Regions from separate parts of the Rothia sp. HMSC058E10 genome, predicted to be linked through region 2. Evidence: predicted binding sites of a transcription regulator. Region 2 holds the regulator's gene; the other holds the start of a gene.

Region 1 (9,446 bases), on a different contig from region 2:
ACCCCCGTGCTATCGAGTGGCGCCGCGTTATCGACATGAACGACCGCTCCCTGCGCAACATCGTAGTCGGTCTGGGCGAGCGTATTGACGGCGTGCCCCGACAGACCGGGTTTGATATTACCAGTGCCTCTGAAATCATGGTGATTCTTTCGCTGGCAACCTCCTTTGAGGACCTGCGCAAACGTTTGGCGAAGATTGTTATCGGTCTGAACTACGATGGTGAGGCAGTCACCGCCGCCGATTTGAAGGCTGACGGCGCAATGGCTGTTATTCTGGCGGATGCCATTAACCCCAACCTGCTTCAGACTCTCGAACACACTCCGGCACTTATTCACGCGGGACCCTTCGGGAACATCGCTACCGGTAACTCCTCAGTTGTCGCTGACTACGTTGGCTTGGAATACTCCGACTACGTGATTACTGAGGCAGGTTTCGGTGCAGATATGGGTGCTGAACGTTTCTTTAACGTTAAATGCCGAATCTCAGGGCTGAAGCCTGATGCCGCTGTGCTGGTTGTCACCGTACGTTCCCTCAAATCCCACTCTGGGCTGTACAAGATCGTACCGGGCAAGCCTCTGCCCGAAGGCATGCTTGAAGAGAACCCTGCCGACGTTGAAGCAGGGGCTACTAACCTGAAGAAGCACATTGAGATTGTGCGTAACTTCGGTGTGCAGCCGGTGGTGGCTATTAACGCGTTCCCCACCGATTTCGATTCTGAGCATGAAGCTATTCGCCGTATTGCCGAAGAGGCTGGCGCTCGCGTAGCTATCCATCATGGTGTTGCTGAGGGTGGCAAGGGTACGATTGACCTGGCAAATGTGGTTGCTGAGGCTTGCGACGACGTTTCGAACCTGGAGTACACCTATGATCTTGAGGATTCTCTCGAAACTAAGCTTGAGAAGGTTGCTACTAAGGTTTACGGGGCAGACGGTATCTCGATTGCTCCCGCAGCGGCAAAGCAGCTTAAGCATTTTGACGATCTGGGGTATTCGCATCTACCTGTGGTGATTGCAAAGACCCACCTGTCGATCTCTTCTGATGCTTCCCTCAAGGGTGCACCCACCGGCTGGACTTTGCCTGTGCGCGAGGTTCGTCTTGCCGCAGGTGCCGGTTATGTTTACGCTATTTGCGGCACGATGCGCACCATGCCCGGTCTGAGCAAGAGCCCTGCTGCAGAGCGTATTGGCTTTGATGAAAACGGTACGATGATCGGTCTTTCGTAGTGGTTTCTGGGTCATATTTCGCCCATAAAAGACGAAGGCAAGCTTGATAAGGTGCCGTGGGCATCCTCGTTATGTTGGGATGCGCACGGCACCTTTTCTGTGTCTTCGCGGGCTGTACCGAGGGGTAGTTTTTACCGATTTCGTGTGTGTTGCGAAAAAACCATTCAAACAGACCAATTGGTGTATAGAACCCGCATGATTACGCGGGTTTAACAATACTGTTATTTAGGGGTATACCTTGAAAAATGGCTGTATGACGCGGAACTTCCAGAAAAAAGTTTTAGTGATTTACGCCATATAAAAATCAATAAAATCTCGATTGGTATTTAAATGCCCTGCTTTCATGCGGGGTAAAAATAACAGAATGGTTACAAATATGCGCTCAGCTTATCTAAGGTTTTTGGAGAGTGAAAACCATGTAGAAAACCGACCCAAAAGTAGGCTAAACTTGAGTTATCAAGTGATCGAAGGTTTCATGAATTGTCCTCGAGTTGCTTGTGTTTGAGTGAGTGATAGATACCCCCCGGGTGTCATAAAACGACCGCGCTATGGTAGCGCGGTCGTTTTGTTTAACCAGACTTGTGCTGCTAGAAAGCCTACAGGATGTACTGGGCTACCAGCCCCGTGAACCCCATTCTTCAAGGTGCGGACGCTCGGTGCCTAATGTTGTGGAACGCCCGTGACCCGGAAGCACAATCGCTTCATCATCAAAGTTTCCAAAGAGCTTTTCAAGAACGTTTGAGAAAAGTTCGCCAAACTGCGCGGGAGAATCGGTCTTGCCTACGCCGCCGGGGAAGAGCGCATCGCCGGTGAAAAGCAAGGTAGCAGGGGAGTCATCTTCCCATGTGGTCTGCACAGAATATACGATGGATCCGGGAGTATGCCCGGGAACGGAAATAGTGCGCACCTGCAGCTCTGTATCGTAAAAATCAAAAACTTCGCCGCCGTTTAACTCGTTTTCGACCGTGAAATTTTCTTGCGCACGAATGGCCTCGGCGTCCGCGGATCCTGCATAAGTAATGGCACCGGTGAGAGATTCAAGCTCGCGCAGAGCACGAATGTGGTCCCAGTGCCCATGGGTGACCATAATACCCGTCACGCCAAGAGCACGGCGGGGGATAGGCTCGAAATCTTCTTCAGATTCGAGAATGCGCACTCGGCGGTCGTTCTCTTCTGTAAGGGCTAGGTTTGGACAGTCCTGCATGATTGCCTCAAGCGTGAAGGTATACAGTGCTTCTGCATCATAAGCGGGATCGATCAGCATTTGCTCACCAGTATGGCGAATCGTGATCAGGTAGACGCTGTTATCCATGTCTGAGACGCTTAGGGCACGTACTGTAAATTCCGGATTTTCGAAGATAAGAGTTGATTCGGGATAAGTAGCCATATATCCAGTGTACTGATGCGGTGTATATCCCGTTTCTAGCGGCAGGTATAAGGGGGTAACGGGAATGAAAGTCACCAGGAAAAACGTTCGCCACGAGTCAAACCCGCATCATAAAGCATGCTATCCCCGCCGAAAGAGCGTAGAATGTAGATTCGAAGATAGACGAAAGGATTTTCGATGCCTCCCCGTGCTGGATCAGCAACCGCCCCTTTGCGTTCAAATGACCTTAGCAGCATTCGTGTGCAGGGTGCTCGCGAAAACAACCTCAAGAACGTTGATCTTACGATTCCACGTGACGCAATGGTGGTTTTTACAGGGCTATCGGGATCTGGTAAATCTTCACTTGCTTTTGACACCATCTTCGCAGAGGGACAGCGCAGGTACGTTGAATCACTATCTTCCTACGCGCGTATGTTCCTTGGGCAGGTAGATAAGCCTGATGTTGATTTTATTGAGGGGCTATCGCCAGCGGTCTCTATCGACCAGAAATCTACTTCAAAAAACCCGCGGTCGACGGTAGGCACCATAACCGAGATTTACGATTATATGCGCCTGCTGTGGGCTCGTGTAGGGCGTGCGCACTGCCCAGTGTGCGGTGAAGAAATTACCAAGCAAACCCCGCAGCAGATTGTCGATGCACTGCTGGAATACCCCGAACGTACGCGTTTGCAGGTTCTTGCCCCCGTGGTATCAGCTCGCAAAGGTGAGTTTGTTGATCTGTTCAAAGACTTGGTGACACAGGGCTATTCGCGTGCCCGGGTGGACGGAAAAACAGTTCAACTCTCGGATCCTCCTAAACTAGCGAAACAATACAAACACACCATTGACGTTGTGGTAGATCGTATCGTGATTAAGGAGGGTATTCACCAGCGACTGACCGATTCCGTGGAGACCGCACTCAGACTAGCCGATGGCCGCTTGCTCATCGAATTCGTAGATGTACAGGCAGATTCACCCGAACGCACCCGAACATTTAGTGAAAACCTTGCCTGCCCCAACAATCACCCCCTGCAGGTGGACACTATTGAGCCGCGCGCCTTCTCCTTCAACTCGCCCTTTGGCGCATGCCAGGCTTGCGATGGTATTGGTTCCAGGCTTGAAGTTGATGAGGATCTTTTAGTGCCCAACCCAGATATGACTCTGGGTGAAGGCGCTATCGCTCCGTGGTTGCAGGGAAAATCTACCACCGAGTATTGGCTGCGTCTTCTTGCAGGTCTCGGCGAAGAGCTCGGATTTGACCTTAACACTCCGTGGAAAGATCTCCCTGCCAAGGTTCGCAAAGCAATTCTGGAGGGCAAAGATTTTAAAGTTGAGGTCTCGTACCGCAACCGTTTTGGGCGCGAACGCCGCTATACCTCCGGGTTTGAGGGTGTTAAAGCCAATATTATGCGTAAACATCAAGAAACTGAATCTGATTTTGCGCGTGATCGCTACGAACAATATATGCGTCAAGTTGCATGCCCGGTATGTCATGGTGCGCGGCTTAACCCTACTATTCTCAGCGTCAAAATTGAGGGTAAATCCATTGCGGATGTAACCGCTATGCCACTTCGTACCGCCTTAGATTTTATGCGCGCCCTGGAGCTGACCCCTCGTGAGGCTAAGATCGCCGATCAGGTACTTAAAGAGCTTGATGCACGCTTGCAATTCCTCTTGGACGTAGGGCTCGATTACCTGACGTTATCACGTTCCGCTGGCACGCTTTCGGGCGGGGAGGCCCAGCGCATCCGACTGGCAACCCAGATTGGCTCCGGGCTCGTTGGCGTGCTTTATGTGTTGGATGAGCCCTCTATAGGTTTGCACCAGCGCGATAACCGACGTCTAATCGATACCCTGACAAAGCTACGCGATATGGGAAATACCCTCATTGTAGTGGAACATGACGAAGACACGATGCGGGAAGCCGACTGGATTGTTGATGTCGGACCAGGTGCGGGCGAACACGGCGGTGAAATCGTCCATTCGGGCACTTACAAGGAACTTTTGTCCAATAAAAAGTCGATAACCGGTGATTATATGGCGGGTCGGCGCTCTATTGAAGTTCCAAAGAAACGCCGCCCACATGACCGTAAACGTGTGTTAAAGGTCTATGGAGCTCGCGAGAACAACCTCAAAAATGTTGATGTTACCTTCCCCCTAGGTGTTTTTACCGCGATCACAGGCGTATCGGGATCGGGTAAATCAACCCTCGTGAACGATATTCTCTATACCTCACTGGCGAATAAACTCAACGGTGCAAAACAGGTTCCAGGACGGCACAAGAAGGTAGACGGTCTGGAACATCTGGATAAGGTTATTCACGTTGACCAATCGCCTATTGGGCGTACTCCGCGGTCGAATCCTGCGACATACACCGGCGTGTTCGACCATATTCGTAAGCTCTTTGCCGAGACGAATGAGGCTAAAGTGCGCGGATATACCCCCGGACGGTTCTCGTTCAACGTTAAAGGCGGTCGATGCGAAGCATGCTCAGGTGACGGCACCCTCAAGATTGAGATGAACTTTTTGCCGGATGTTTACGTGCCTTGCGAAACCTGCCAGGGAAAACGCTATAACCGCGAAACCCTCGAAGTGCATTACAAAGGTAAGACTATTTCTGATGTGCTTGAAATGCCGGTGGAGGAAGCTGCAGAATTTTTTGCGGCCTTCACCCCGATCGCTCGGCACTTGAACACGCTGGTTGATGTGGGGCTTGGCTACATTCGTCTGGGGCAGCCCGCAACCACGCTTTCAGGTGGTGAGGCGCAGCGCGTGAAACTTGCCGCAGAGCTGCAGAAGCGTTCTAACGGTCGTTCGATCTATGTGCTTGATGAGCCTACAACGGGTCTGCATTTTGAGGATATCCGTAAGCTCTTAACTGTGCTTCAGTCTCTCGTTGATAAGGGCAATACCGTTATCACAATTGAACACAACCTTGATGTCATTAAATGTGCCGACTGGATTATTGATATGGGTCCGGAAGGTGGCGATGGTGGAGGCACCGTAATCGCCGAAGGAACGCCTGAAGACGTCGCACAGGTTGAGGAGTCTCATACCGGACGTTTCATCAAGGAACTTTTGGTGTGAGTCATATTTCAGGTAATCATCCGCGAGCGCAAATACGCGGTGCTGTAACAACTCTCGACAGAGTACGCCATATTCTTGCTGCTCAGTTAGAGGCAGATTTCTGTTTACCTGCGGGAGCTATCTCTCAAGCACAGAATCTGGGTGCTGAGGTCTTGAGTGCACTGCAGCTTCCAGCGGAAGAGATGAGCGCATCCCGCCGCCGCAACGCTGATACCTGGGAACTTCGGGTAGGTAACTATCTGGGCGTGGGGTTGCTTTGCGCAAAGTATCCCCGGGTTTTGAAAACGGCCACTGAGTATATGCGTGGGGATCTCTCAAATTGGCTGGGCGATTATGCACCGTTACGCCAGCTGAATGAACTCTTGACCCCTTACAGCCAGCAGGTGAGCGGAACAAGCGTATATTACACGCCTTCACGCAACCTGCTTGAATCTGTGGTTCCGCCGGATGTTCCGGCGCAAGAGGTTAAATGCGCGGTACCCGGAATCGGCATGATGCGCCGGGTGGATAGCGGGGCGCTTCGCGAATCCTTACGGCAACATATTTGCAGTCTTCACACGGTGACGAAAGTACCGAACGCCTCGGCAGATGCTTTAGGGGCAGATGAAGATGATACGGCGGTTTCGGAATTCTCGGTGCGAATAGAGTTCCTTCAACCCGAGCAGTACGAGCGTTTTCGTGGCGATCCACGGTATTCGAACGCTTTAGGGTTTAGCAAACGTCGCCCCGATATTACGGTCCTTGCCGCATTTGACCCTGACGCCGCCACTGCTTTGGCAGATCCTTTAGCAATGGCGGGTGCAAGCGACGATTCGCCACTGATGCGTCAAATCGGTATTGATGTGCTGCCACAGGTACGACAACGAGGGCTTGCTACGCATCTTGTATATGAACTTTCCCGAATGGTTCTTGCCGATGGGCGTGTTCCATTTTATGGAACCAGTCCTTCACATGTGCTCTCACAGCGCGTGGCTTTGGCAGCCGGATTCATCCCTACATGGTGGGAGTTTGTCTCAACGAGCATGCACGATATGCCGCTCGATGAAGCATCGTAAGGTTCGTAAATTTTTGGTGAGAGTCAGAGAATTTCAGTGAGCGCCCACAACACGGGGGTGGTCTTTCGGAAACTTACCCGAAGACCAACCCTGCATTTCTCACAAGATTTACTAGGAGTTCTCAAGCTCCGCACCGTTAGATGCGATCACTCGACGGTACCATTCAAAAGACTTCTTACGGTAGCGGGAGAGCGATCCCGTACCATCGTCATTACGATCTACATAGACGAAACCGTAGCGTTTCGACATCTGCGCTGTAGACGCTGAAACCATGTCGATACAGCCCCACGTAGTGTAACCGAGTAGCTGCACACCGTCGGCAATAGCTTCGCGCACCTGTTCCAGGTGTGCCCGCAGATAATCTATACGGTAATCATCGATCACAGTCATTTCACCATCGACCTCAACAAGTTCGTCGCGTGCGCCTAAGCCGTTCTCGACGATGAAAAGAGGTTTCTGCCAGCGGTCCCAGTACTGGTTGAGTACAATAAGCAGCCCGACAGGATCGATCTGCCATCCCCACTCGGAAGCGGTCAATGTCGGGTTAGACACTCCACCGAGAATATTCCCTTCGCTGCTTTCGCCGCGGCTTGGGTCGCTGCTGGCACAGGTGGACATGTAGTAGCTGAACGAGACAAAATCGACCGTATTTTTGAGGTCTTCCCGATCTCGTTCGGTAATGTTGAGCTCGATACCTTTTTCGTGGAGCATGCGTAGGAAATATCCGGGGTAGGTTCCACGAACGTGCACGTCGCCGAAGGCAAAGTTCGCGTGTTCGGCGTGCAGGGCGGCGAGCGCATCCTGGGGTGATGGTGTGAGCGGATAGGTGGGCATTGCTAAAATCATGCAGCCAATCTGGGCTTGAGGTACGAGCTCACGGGCAGCACGGGTAGCGCGCGCTGAGGCGACAAGCTCATGATGAATTGCCTGGTAAAGGTCTTGCTCACTCAGCTGTTCTTTGGGGGTGTTAATACCGCCAGACATAAACGGTAGGTGCAGCACCGAATTGATTTCGTTGAAGGTGAGCCAGTATTTTACGCGGTGGCCGTAGCGTTCAAAGAGTACCCGGCAGTATCGTTCGTAGAAGTCGATAAGATCGCGACTTACCCAGCCGTTGTATTGTTCTGCAAGGTAAAGCGGTGTTTCGTAGTGGCTGATAGTGATGAGCGGTTCGATGCCGTATTTTTCAAGTTCATCAAGCACACGGTCGTAGAAGGCGAGGCCTTCCTCATTTGGTTCTGTTTCGTTACCGTTTGGGAAGACACGTGACCAAGCGACGGAGAACCGGAATACTTTGAACCCCATTTCCGCAAGGAGAGCGATGTCTTCGGGGTAGCGGTGGTAGAAATCGGTGCCCTCAAGTTTGAGGTTATCGGGTGTGGGCGCGGCACTTCGTGGGCTCAGCCCTCCGTGAGGGAGTACATCCTGAATACTGGGACCCTTGCCGCCTTCATCCCAGGCACCTTCACACTGGTTGGCTGCGGAAGCGCCTCCCCACAGAAAATTTGGGGGAAACGCACCGTGCAGGTGGGGTTTGATGATGGGCAGCGATTGGGTGTCATGCGTGAAATGCTGGTCTTGATGCATGGGGCTCTCCCGTAGATGGCGGACAGTTAATGCTTAGATGGGGAATACGTATATGGCGGATAGAACACATCGCCGTTGTTGTACAACAACCCTAACAGTTTTAGCGCATATTCCTGCAGAGATGAGCAGTAAGATTACGGAAGATGGCTTAAGTTTCAACGCTAGAACCCTGGTGTATCGGCTTTGTTTACGCCGCGCTGTATCGGGCGCTTTTTGGGTGTGCAGGCAGCATACAGAATGTCGGTAGAAATAAAAAGCCCCGGGCGTGAACCCTTTTCTAGGATTCAGCGCCCGGAGCTTATGTGGCTGAATAGACCGGAAGAGCTTAGCGAGCGCTCACTAGGGTGTAGCGTATCCGAGAGCGAATAGCCACGCGGTGCCCACAACACCCCAAATAATCATATTTACGAGCGAAGACAGGAAGCCCAGCTTGAACCATTCACCCACACTGAAATACCCCGATCCGTAGTACACCCCTGCCGGTCCAGAGGCATAGTGAGTGATACCGCCGATAAGGTTGCCGGTAAAGCCGAGGAAAAGTGCGGCGAACATTGGGGGAGTACCCGCCGAAATTGCTGCCCCCAGGAACACAGCATAGAGGGCGACAATCTGCGCGGTATTAGAAGCAAACATGTAGTGAATGTAGAAGTACACCAGAATCAGAATGCCAAAGGCGAGCGGCCAGGACATACCCGCAACGCTGTGCGCAGCGCGGTCACCTACCCAATCAACAACCTTGAGCTTCTTGAGCTGATCCGCCATGCCCACAAGCACCGCAAAGAAAATGAGAGTGGACCAAGCACTGGAGTTATTCGCCATATCTTTCCAGGTGAGCACCTTAGTCACAAGAAGAATTGCGATGCCGAAGAAGGCTGCACTGGTCGCGCTAATACCCCAGGACGTGCCGCCAATCCATAGGGCTAACAGCAGTACGAAGGTACCGAGCATAATCCACTCCGGCACGCTTAAGGGGCCCATCTCGGCAAGCTCTTTGCGCGCATGGTCGGGAGCATCAGGGGTGTGCTTGATAGTCGGCGGGTACACCTTCGAGATAAACCAAGGCATAACGGCAAGGGCGACCAAACCGGGGGCTAACGCGGCAAGCGCCCAGGTGCCCCAGTCCAGATG
Region 2 (9,446 bases):
CCGCGTACACTGGTTTGACGCCGAATCGAAGAACCTGCTCAGCCAAGCGCTTGAGGTCGTGCACCAGGCGAGCCAAGGCTGTAAAGGACCGAAACCCGCTTAAGCAGCGCATCCTCTGCGGTAAACCGGTAGAATTTACAGAGATTTAGTCACGAAGAACGAAGGGTAGAGAACGAGCATGACCGATGGCGTATCCACGTGGGGAGAACTAGCCGGGCGTACTCTGACAAAGGGGCATGGAACGGGTAATGACTTTATATTTCTGACCGACCCAGCCTCTGAGATCCCGCTCGATGCTGACCTCATCGCGCGTGTCTGCGATCGTCATTTTGGAATCGGTGCCGACGGCTTTATCCGTGCAGCGTATACCGAAAATTTCAGGACCGGGCAGAATATGCTGGAAGAGCATCCAGACGCTATCTGGTTTATGGATTACCGCAATGGTGATGGCTCGATCGCCGAAATGTGCGGGAATGGTGTGCGTGCCTTCGTCGATTACTTGCGTACTGAGGGAATGATTGACCTTGAAGTGGGTGAGACCGTCAAGATTGCTACGCGAGGCGGCGTCAAAATCGTGGCGCGCACTGAAGAAGGATATGCCATTGATATGGGTCCGTGGAGTTTTATCCACGGAGACACAGCACGCGAAAGTGGTGAAGATTCGCATGTTTCGGCGCGTGGGCTGATGACTCCACGAGCCGGTCTGTCGATTTCGATGGGTAACCCCCACACCGTGGTAATGCTGGGTCAGGAAGGAAAACTGGACGGGCTCGATCTGAACAGCCAACCACAGGTAAATCCAGCACCCGAAAAAGGGACTAACGTTGAGTTTGTGGTTCCGGTTGATCTAGAAACATCCGACGAGAATAAAAATGTTGGAGCCATCAGGATGCGCGTATACGAACGCGGCGTGGGTGAGACTCTATCCTGCGGGACTGGTGCATGCGCGGCCGCTGCGGCAACCCGTTTTTGGGGCGGCGAAGAGGCGCCCGATGAATGGCTGGTTCATGTTCCCGGCGGCACGCTCGCAGTAACCTTCGTTCTAGGCCCCGACGACCTCGAACACGTCGTTCTAGCAGGGCCAGCTCAGACGGTTGCCAAGATTGAGCTCCTCTAACCCAGGATTTTTGAGAACTTATGCCCGTCAATCTTCTTCTGAAGCGAAGAAGCTGGCGGGCATTATCGAGTGAGCATCCACCTGAAGCCTTTAAGAATCTTTGGAAGAACGTACAACCTCCAAGATACGGAAGCCCTTCGACATGGCATATCGAGATACCGAAAACTCGGGTCCAAAACGTTCGGTGAGCTGCGCATCCAGCCATTTTTGCAGGGAATCAGAACCCAAATTCTTTTGAACGACAAGATAAGCCGCGCCGCCGGGGGCTAGCCGCGGAAGCCACGTGAGCAGAATATTGTGCAAAACCTCTTTACCCACGCGAATCGGAGGATTGGACCAGATAGTATCGAAACGTAACGTGGGATCTATCTCATCGGGGGTGCTCACCGAGACGTTATGCAGCCCCAAAGCGCGGGCATTCTGTTCCGTGAGCGAAAGCGACCGGGAATTGACGTCAATCCCATAAACCTCAGATTGCGGAGCAAGCATAGCTAAAGATAACGCGATGGGTCCCCAGCCGCATCCAATATCGAGCATATATTTTCCGTGCGGCTCAGGTACCTGCGCGAAAAGAACCGCAGTTCCCTTGTCTATTCCCGAAGGACTAAAAATACCGTTCGCGGTCGTCACGGAAACCTGACGACCCGCCAACTCAACCTGAACCCTTCGAGGTTTGAACTCGGCTTCGGGAGACGAGGAAAAATAATGCTGTTCGCTCATGAATCCAGTGTACCCGGATGCGCTCCGCATCATCGCTGCTACGCTGATGCGCCCACAGCGAGAGATAACCGAAAACCGCGACAACTGTGGCATGCGACCGCTAAAATAGAGGAACATATGAAATTAACAGATACCTCTTTTTCCAGCGAAAAGTTGCCCAGTGATGAGCAGCTACGCCGAACCGTAGAACGAGTCCTGGGTCATGCAGACGCAGCGGCACAGACCACTATCTACCCCGAAAGCACCGGTAGCACCGCACAACGCCGCGTGCTCGATACCCGTGCCCGAGAAATTTCCGATAATCAGCGGGAACACTCAGAATTTGACGGCGAGCAGGAAGACCTCGCCGAACGCCGCGCATTACGCCGAGTCGCCGGACTCTCCACCGAACTCGATGATGTGACCGAAGTCGAATACCGTCAGCTGCGCCTAGAACGCGTGGTTCTCGCCGGGCTATGGACCGAAGGGACCGTCGAAGATGCTGAGAACTCCCTGCGAGAACTCGCTGCACTCGCCGAAACCGCAGGATCTGAAGTGCTGGACGGGCTAGTTCAGCGCCGCCTCAAACCAGACCCCGGAACTTTTCTTGGCTCAGGAAAAGCCCTCGAACTCAAAGACATTGTTGAGGCAACCGGTGCTGATACCGTGATCGTCGATTCTGAATTAGCACCCTCACAACGACGAGCCCTCGAAGATATCGTCAAAGTCAAAGTGATCGATCGTACCGCCCTGATTCTAGACATCTTTGCTCAACACGCGAAATCTCGTGAAGGCAAAGCACAGGTCGAACTTGCCCAACTCGAATACATGCTTCCGCGTCTGCGCGGCTGGGGCGCATCCCTGTCACGCCAGGCAGGCGGGCGTGCAGCATCCGGTGAAGGTATTGGTTCACGCGGACCTGGTGAAACCAAAATTGAGATGGATCGCCGCCGTCTACGTGCCCGCATGGCAAAACTCAAGCGCGAAATAGCCGCTATGGCGCCCGCACGTGAGACAAAACGCCTAAGCCGTAAACGCAACAGGGTACCCTCGGTTGCTATCGCGGGGTATACGAACGCAGGTAAGTCGTCGTTGCTGAATCGTCTGACCGATGCCGGTGTTCTGGTGGAGAACGCTCTCTTCGCAACCCTGGATCCGACCGTGCGCAAAGCACAGACTCCGGACGGCATCGGCTATACACTTTCGGACACTGTAGGATTCGTGCGCTCGCTACCCACCCAGCTCGTGGAAGCATTCCGTTCCACGCTCGAAGAGGTAGCCGATGCAGACGTGATTCTGCATGTGGTAGACGCATCTCACCCAGACCCTGAGGGGCAGATTCGCGCCGTACGTGAGGTTATCGCAGATTTAGATGCTCGCCGTATACCCGAGATTATTGTGCTCAATAAAGCGGATGCGGCTGATCCCTTTATCCTCGAACGCATGCGACAGCGCGAACCGAACCACGTCATCGTCTCGGCGCGCACAGGGGAGGGCATTGACGAACTCAAGCAGAAGATTGCGGATACAATTCCGCGGCCATCGCTTGAAGTTAAATTACTGATCCCCTACAACCACGGTGAAGTTATTTCCCGTCTTCATGCTTGGGACGCTGAGATTAAAAGTACTGCGTTTGTCTCAGATGGAACCTTTGTCACCGCTTTGGTGCGTGAGGATGTTGCCGCAGAACTCTCTGACTATGTGATCGACGGCGAGATCCTTGAAGTGCTTGAATTGGAGCTTCAAGACTCTGCCTCTGAACCCGAAAACGTCTGTGAACTCGCGTGATGAGAGCGTGAGCGCCCCATGACCGATAATATTACTGCGCCCACCGGAGCGGAGCTTGAAACTCTGCCCGGTGCAAAACCCGTGTTAGATTTGCTCGATCGTGCGATTGAAAAAACGGGCGGGCAAAAACGCTTCGGACAACGTAGAATGGCAGCCCATGTTGCGCAGGCTTTCGACCTTGAGCGGCATCTCCTCGTGCAGGCAGGCACCGGAACCGGTAAATCCCTCGGGTATTTGGTGCCAGCCCTGCACCATGCGGGTGCAAGTACAAAACCCATTGTTGTGGCGACCGCAACCCTGGCCCTCCAAGCGCAGATCGTAAAACGAGACCTTCCAAAACTTATGGAGGCACTCTCTTCTGAGCCCGAATCTGAAAATCAGGTCGCAATCCTCAAGGGCAGGAACAACTATCTATGCCTGCACAAACTCGACGGCGGATACCCCGAAGAGGAACCCGATACCCTCTTCGACATGCCTCAGCATAGTACGTCTCGCATCGGTGAAGAGGTGCTGCGGCTCAGGTCATGGGCGGAAAAAACCGAAACCGGTGACCGCGACGAACTTAAACCCGGTGTATCGGATCGTGCCTGGGCGCAGGTATCTGTGAGCGCCTCAGAGTGTTTGGGAAAACGCTGCCCCCTCGTTGAGGAGTGCTTTAGTGAGCGGGCGCGCCAAGAAGCATATGAAGCCGATCTCGTGATTACTAATCATGCGCTGCTTGCCATCAACGCTTTTGAAGGTTTAGGTGTACTTCCCGAACACGATATCGCTATTATTGACGAGGCGCATGAGCTTGCAGACCGCGTGACCGGTGCGGTGACGGATTCCCTTTCTGCTTCCTTAATTAGGCGTGCCGCTCGCGATATCCGCAAGAACTCCAAAGCAGACTCCAGCGCGCTTGAACAAGCCGCCGGTTCTTTAGAAACCGCATGTGAAGGTGTTTCTGAGGGCTTGATAGAAAGGCTCGAAGGGCGACTTCTGAACGCACTCGCGGCTGTAGCCGATGCCGCACGGGCGGCGCTTTCCGACTCTAAGAGCGACAATAAAGAGGCGGATGCCGGGCTTCAGATGGCTCGTTCACGTGTCTCTGAGGTACACGATGCCGCAACGCGTATGCTGGAGTCTGCCGAACATCGCGAAGTGCTGTGGTTATCACGCCAGGGTGGTTGGGAAAACGGACGATATACCGCAGCTTCCGATCAGGATCCCGCCACACTCCACGTTGCTCCTTTGAACATTGGAAGCCGTTTGCGTGAGGGGCTTTTTGAGGACCGTACCGTTATTCTTACGAGTGCAACCCTTACCGTGGGTGAATCCTTCGATGCGGTAGCAGGTGCCCTAGGGTTAGCGGGGCCGCAGGCTCCGCGCTGGGAAGGTCTTGATGTGGGCTCTCCTTTTGATTATCCACGGCAGGGAATTCTGTACGTGGCTTCCGACTTGCCCAAACCGAGCTTTGGCGTGAATCCTCAGCAGCTCGAACGATTACGCGAATTATGTGAAGCTTCTGGTGGTGGGGCTCTGGGGTTATTCTCGTCGAAGCGAGGTGCCGAGCAGGCGGCTGAATATGTACGTCAGCACACGGATTTGAATATTCTCTTGCAGGGAGAGTCCTCATTGCGGGCTCTTGTCGAGGAGTTTACTGAAGATATAAATGCTTGTCTTTTCGGCACCATGAGCCTTTGGCAGGGAGTGGATGTTCCCGGAGACTCCTGTCGTCTGGTACTGATGGACCGTATACCGTTCCCGCGCCCAGACGATCCTCTCGCTCAAGCGCGTACCCGTGCCGTGGTAGAAAAAGGCGGGAATGGGTTTATGGCTGTTTCGGCATATCATGCGGCAATCCGCATGTCTCAGGGAGCAGGGCGATTGATACGTTCCGTCCACGATCGCGGGGTAGTTGCGATCCTTGACTCTAGGCTGGCGACTCAGCGATACGGTGGGTACCTGATGCGGGCGATGCCTAACCTTTGGACCACCCAGGATAAGAATGTTGTTTTGGGTGCTTTAGAACGGCTCTATCAGAGTATTGACTAAAAGCAATAAGATACGCGGGTTTAATACACGTTGTATTCCGGTACTGGTACCGAGACATAAACGTAGCGAAGCGTCCATAGATGTAATGTGGGAAAGGGAGGGTACCGTTCGACGGCACCCTCTCTGATGTATTGTGCGTTTATGGCTGCCTATAGTAATTAGTTAGTCTATCGGGGCAACTCGGATACGGTTCCCATCTAGATCACTTGCTACGAAAGTCATCCCAAATACATCACGATGGGGCTCTTCCAATATGACAACCCCTTGTTCCACCCAGGCTTGGTACTGCGTGAGGATTTCTGCATCGGAGCCCTTGAGATTTATACATACCTCAGACGTACGTGTTGAAGTTTCATGAAGAGTATTGCTTGCTCCGGTCCACAACGCTAGCGAGACTCCCGGCGCTAAATCCATGGTGACATAGCGTGGCGAGGTAAAACTGACCTCAAGATTTAGAATGCTCGTATAGAAGGACACTGAGGCCTCGATATCCGATACATAGACAATAAAAACGATCTCACGGTCAATCATTGTGCTGTTGTTCCTTCTGGACATGAGACGGTTGAATACGCAGGAACGGAACCTCTAGCGCGTGTCTTTTGAGAAAAACGCGCGCAGTTCAGAAGGTCCCTGTTAGATGCTTCGCAGAACAGAAACTACTTTACCCATCACCGTGGCGCGGTCGCCGAGTATGGGCTCATATTGGGAATTTCGGGGGAGCAGCCAAGTATGACCATCTACTTGGCGGAATACTTTGACGGTCGCTTCGTCGTCAAGAAGAGCCGCAACAATATCTCCATTATCGGCGGTGTGTTGTTCACGTACAACAACCCAGTCACCGTCGCATATGGCGGCGTCAATCATCGAATCCCCTTTGACGCGAAGCATGAAAAGCTTCCCACTGCCCACGAGCTGGCGGGGGAGAGAGAGAACATCCTCAACGGATTGCTCAGCCGTAATAGGACCACCAGCAGCAATGCGACCTACGAGGGGCACGGGAACCATATCCTCATCGCTCACCTCAAATGTAGGCAGCTCCGGAAAATGGGCTGAAGCGCCCTCAGACTCTATATCGTCAAGAATCTCGATGGCACGCGGTAGTTTTGGATCGCGGCGAATATACCCCATCTTCTCAAGACGACCGAGCTGATGAGTCACCGAAGAAAGCGAAGCCAATCCAACGATATCGCCAATCTGACGCATCGAAGGGGGGTACCCTTTCTGCTCGATTTCTGTACGAATCGCATCCAAAATTTTCTGCTGACGCGGAGTCAGCGGAGGGCGCTGAGCTTCGGGTGTCATGCGGAGCCTTCTTTCTAACTATTTACGCACGCCATGGTTCCTAGAGTATTGACTGGATCCAGGTAAGCATAACGATGAACCGTCTCGATTCTCAGTCTAAAACATCAGAGAGAAAACTTCAAACAAATATTCTATGCAAGCCGAATCTGATCGAAGAAATATTTAGTAACTTTCTACTAGACTATCGAAACTAGATTCGATATAGTTGGTGTCTACGGAAGACATATTCGATAAAAGTTGAAGTCTTTCGGTGAGATGTTCTAGTTCAAGCTCTTGCTATGCAGGGGTTATCGGTCTTCGAAGTACTTCAGTATTTCTAGAGCATCTTGAGAGAATCCGAAAGCAAAATATGTGCTTTCTGCAGGAATATGAACTCATACCAACCGCATTATGAGCATTGAGAATGGTGTGTAACGGCGAGGATATGAACTTGTCACACACCAGAGGAAAGGAAAATACTATGGCAACGGCTGCTTCTTCCTCCCGGATTCCGGCGGGGTTAACCGTCATTCACCCGGCTCGTGTTCGTCAGGGCTCTTATCGAGCACGTACACACTATGCTTCACCGAGCCGTTCCCGTGTGCCTCATCCTCATCCTCGACTGACTTTTCCTCAAGTACAAGCTGTATACGAGACTTCATTCTCAGCTGCACCACAGAAAGTGAACGTCACATCTTCCTCTCAGACTCAGCAGAGCGTAACCGGTAAAACATCAAGCGGACAGCGGCGGGTTCCAGAAAAAATTAAAGGTGTGTCGGTGGTTAATAAGCGCAATCCCTCATTTTTCACACGTGCTATACATCGCTCTAGGGCTCTGAAAAATTGGGTTTTTGGCATTCCGCTGATAACGCTGGCGGCCCTTGTCGTTCTTGGGGCGCTCATTCTTATATCGCCGCATACAGCAAACGCTGGAAATAATTCTCAAGGCGCAGGAACCCGGTACGTGACCGTTCAATCTGGAGATACGCTCTGGGATATTGCACAAGAGGTAGACCCGAAGACTGATCCACGCGACACCATGGTGCAGATCAGTAAACTTAATGATCTGCAGGGTTCAACTGTCAAAGTCGGGCAGCGTCTAGAAGTCCCAAATGTGCGATAGCAGTCATAGTTGCTATCTAGAAAACGTGACTGGATGTGCGCTTATCATAACTATTCTGCATTCTTTGTTCTCATGACTAATTTGAGACTGGTGGCTTTGAAGGGATCTGTATCGCGTAGGGCCCTTTTATGGACATATGGTGCTCAATACAGGCGACGTAACATGCGGTATGCGATGATAGCGTGAGATTAGGGGCAGAAACCTTGGAGTTTGTACCCTAGAGATACATGACATTTGTATGCTCGCCCGGTTGTTCGTCTGGAATCCGGTGGGAGCGGAACTAAGGAGTCTCTATGCCCACACGTCCCACAGTAGCTATACTTGGCGAATTTGGCACATATAGCGAGCTCCAGCAAGCGTGCGAGCGCGTCGGTGCCCAAGCGTTCGTTACCACAGATCTCGATTCTCTACGAGACGCTGATGGTATGGTGATTGCTGGTCATAAGAAATCTCTCGAAACATACGAGGCTGTGCGGAAACTCCATGGTGATCGGGTGCTTGGGAGGCGCGTTGCAGGCGGCCGTCCTGTCCTTGTTGCGGGGGCTGGTTTCGGGATGCTGTTTGAAGTTATCCGAACCGTGAACCCAGAGCTTGGAGACCTTGATATTTCTGCATTGGGAGAGTGGCCGGGTGCTGCACAAGATCTGGCCACCGCTGGGGCTCCTCCAGGACACTATAGGGTTGAGGCTGCTGCGTCCAGTAAATTTTTACAGGATCTTCCTGAACCCTTGAATTTCAAGGCAGAGGATGGCGTGTTTACCTGGGATTTTGACCAGAGTATAGACTATATGGAGCCGCCTGCTGTCAGTTGGACTGATGCAGATCCGCGTTATATTGCAGCTGTCGAGAATGGTCCTCTCACAGCAATTCAATTTTGTCCGGTAGCTTCGGGTGCTGCAGGTGAAGAATTTCTTCGCCGCTGGGTTGCGCATCTTCCCGTCATGAACCGTTTGTAGCATCATAAATTTTACGAAAAACTGCGAAGGAGCATCATATGTCACCTCTATACTCCGGACTTATTCTCATGACTGTTGGGGCATTCTTTGCCGGTGGGGGTATATCTTTCCGTAAACAGGGCATATCTCTTGGCGCGCAGATTGTGCTGTGGATTATTGCTTTAGCCCTCTTTGGGTACGGGGCATATGTAACTTTCGTATACGGGTCACAGGGATAAGAACATGGGTACTCTAGAACTTCTTCCTGCAGTCGATATTGCTCAGGGATGTGCAGTGCGTCCCGTAGGCGGTCGCCTCTCCCAACAGAGTGAGGGTACAGATCCGGTGGAAGCGGCTCTATCGTGGTGTCGTGCGGGGGCACGATGGATTCACCTTGTTGATCTGGATATGGCGTTTGGTCGTGGTAACAACACCCGCATCCTTCGAGAGGTTATTGATCGAGTTCGTG

Evidence for each region. Region 2 encodes LexA, which represses DNA repair genes until DNA is damaged. Its sites were predicted from a motif close to TCGAACANNTGTTCGA; they were not measured.
Region 1: uvrA (excinuclease ABC subunit UvrA) is a predicted target of LexA. The motif match lies at 2,751-2,766, and genes of this name have one in related genera.

What each region holds. Positions count from the first base shown of each region.
Region 1 covers NZ_KV797619.1:18,162-27,607, forward strand. The annotation lists gene HMPREF2609_RS03085 (formate--tetrahydrofolate ligase) at 1-1,223, shown strand, start outside; gene HMPREF2609_RS03090 (MBL fold metallo-hydrolase) at 1,837-2,610, opposite strand; gene uvrA (excinuclease ABC subunit UvrA) at 2,788-5,676, shown strand; gene HMPREF2609_RS03100 (GNAT family N-acetyltransferase) at 5,673-6,731, shown strand; gene HMPREF2609_RS03105 (glycoside hydrolase family 1 protein) at 6,843-8,318, opposite strand; gene HMPREF2609_RS03110 (anion permease) at 8,658-9,446, opposite strand, start outside.
Region 2 covers NZ_KV797613.1:143,984-153,429, forward strand. The annotation lists gene miaA (tRNA (adenosine(37)-N6)-dimethylallyltransferase MiaA) at 1-103, shown strand, start outside; gene dapF (diaminopimelate epimerase) at 179-1,117, shown strand; gene HMPREF2609_RS02790 (class I SAM-dependent methyltransferase) at 1,208-1,837, opposite strand; gene hflX (GTPase HflX) at 1,955-3,604, shown strand; gene HMPREF2609_RS02800 (ATP-dependent DNA helicase) at 3,623-5,638, shown strand; gene HMPREF2609_RS02805 (VOC family protein) at 5,801-6,169, opposite strand; gene lexA (transcriptional repressor LexA) at 6,272-6,940, opposite strand; gene HMPREF2609_RS02815 (LysM peptidoglycan-binding domain-containing protein) at 7,401-8,042, shown strand; gene HMPREF2609_RS02820 (imidazole glycerol phosphate synthase subunit HisH) at 8,336-8,998, shown strand; gene HMPREF2609_RS02825 (hypothetical protein) at 9,037-9,216, shown strand; gene HMPREF2609_RS02830 (HisA/HisF-related TIM barrel protein) at 9,221-9,446, shown strand, end outside.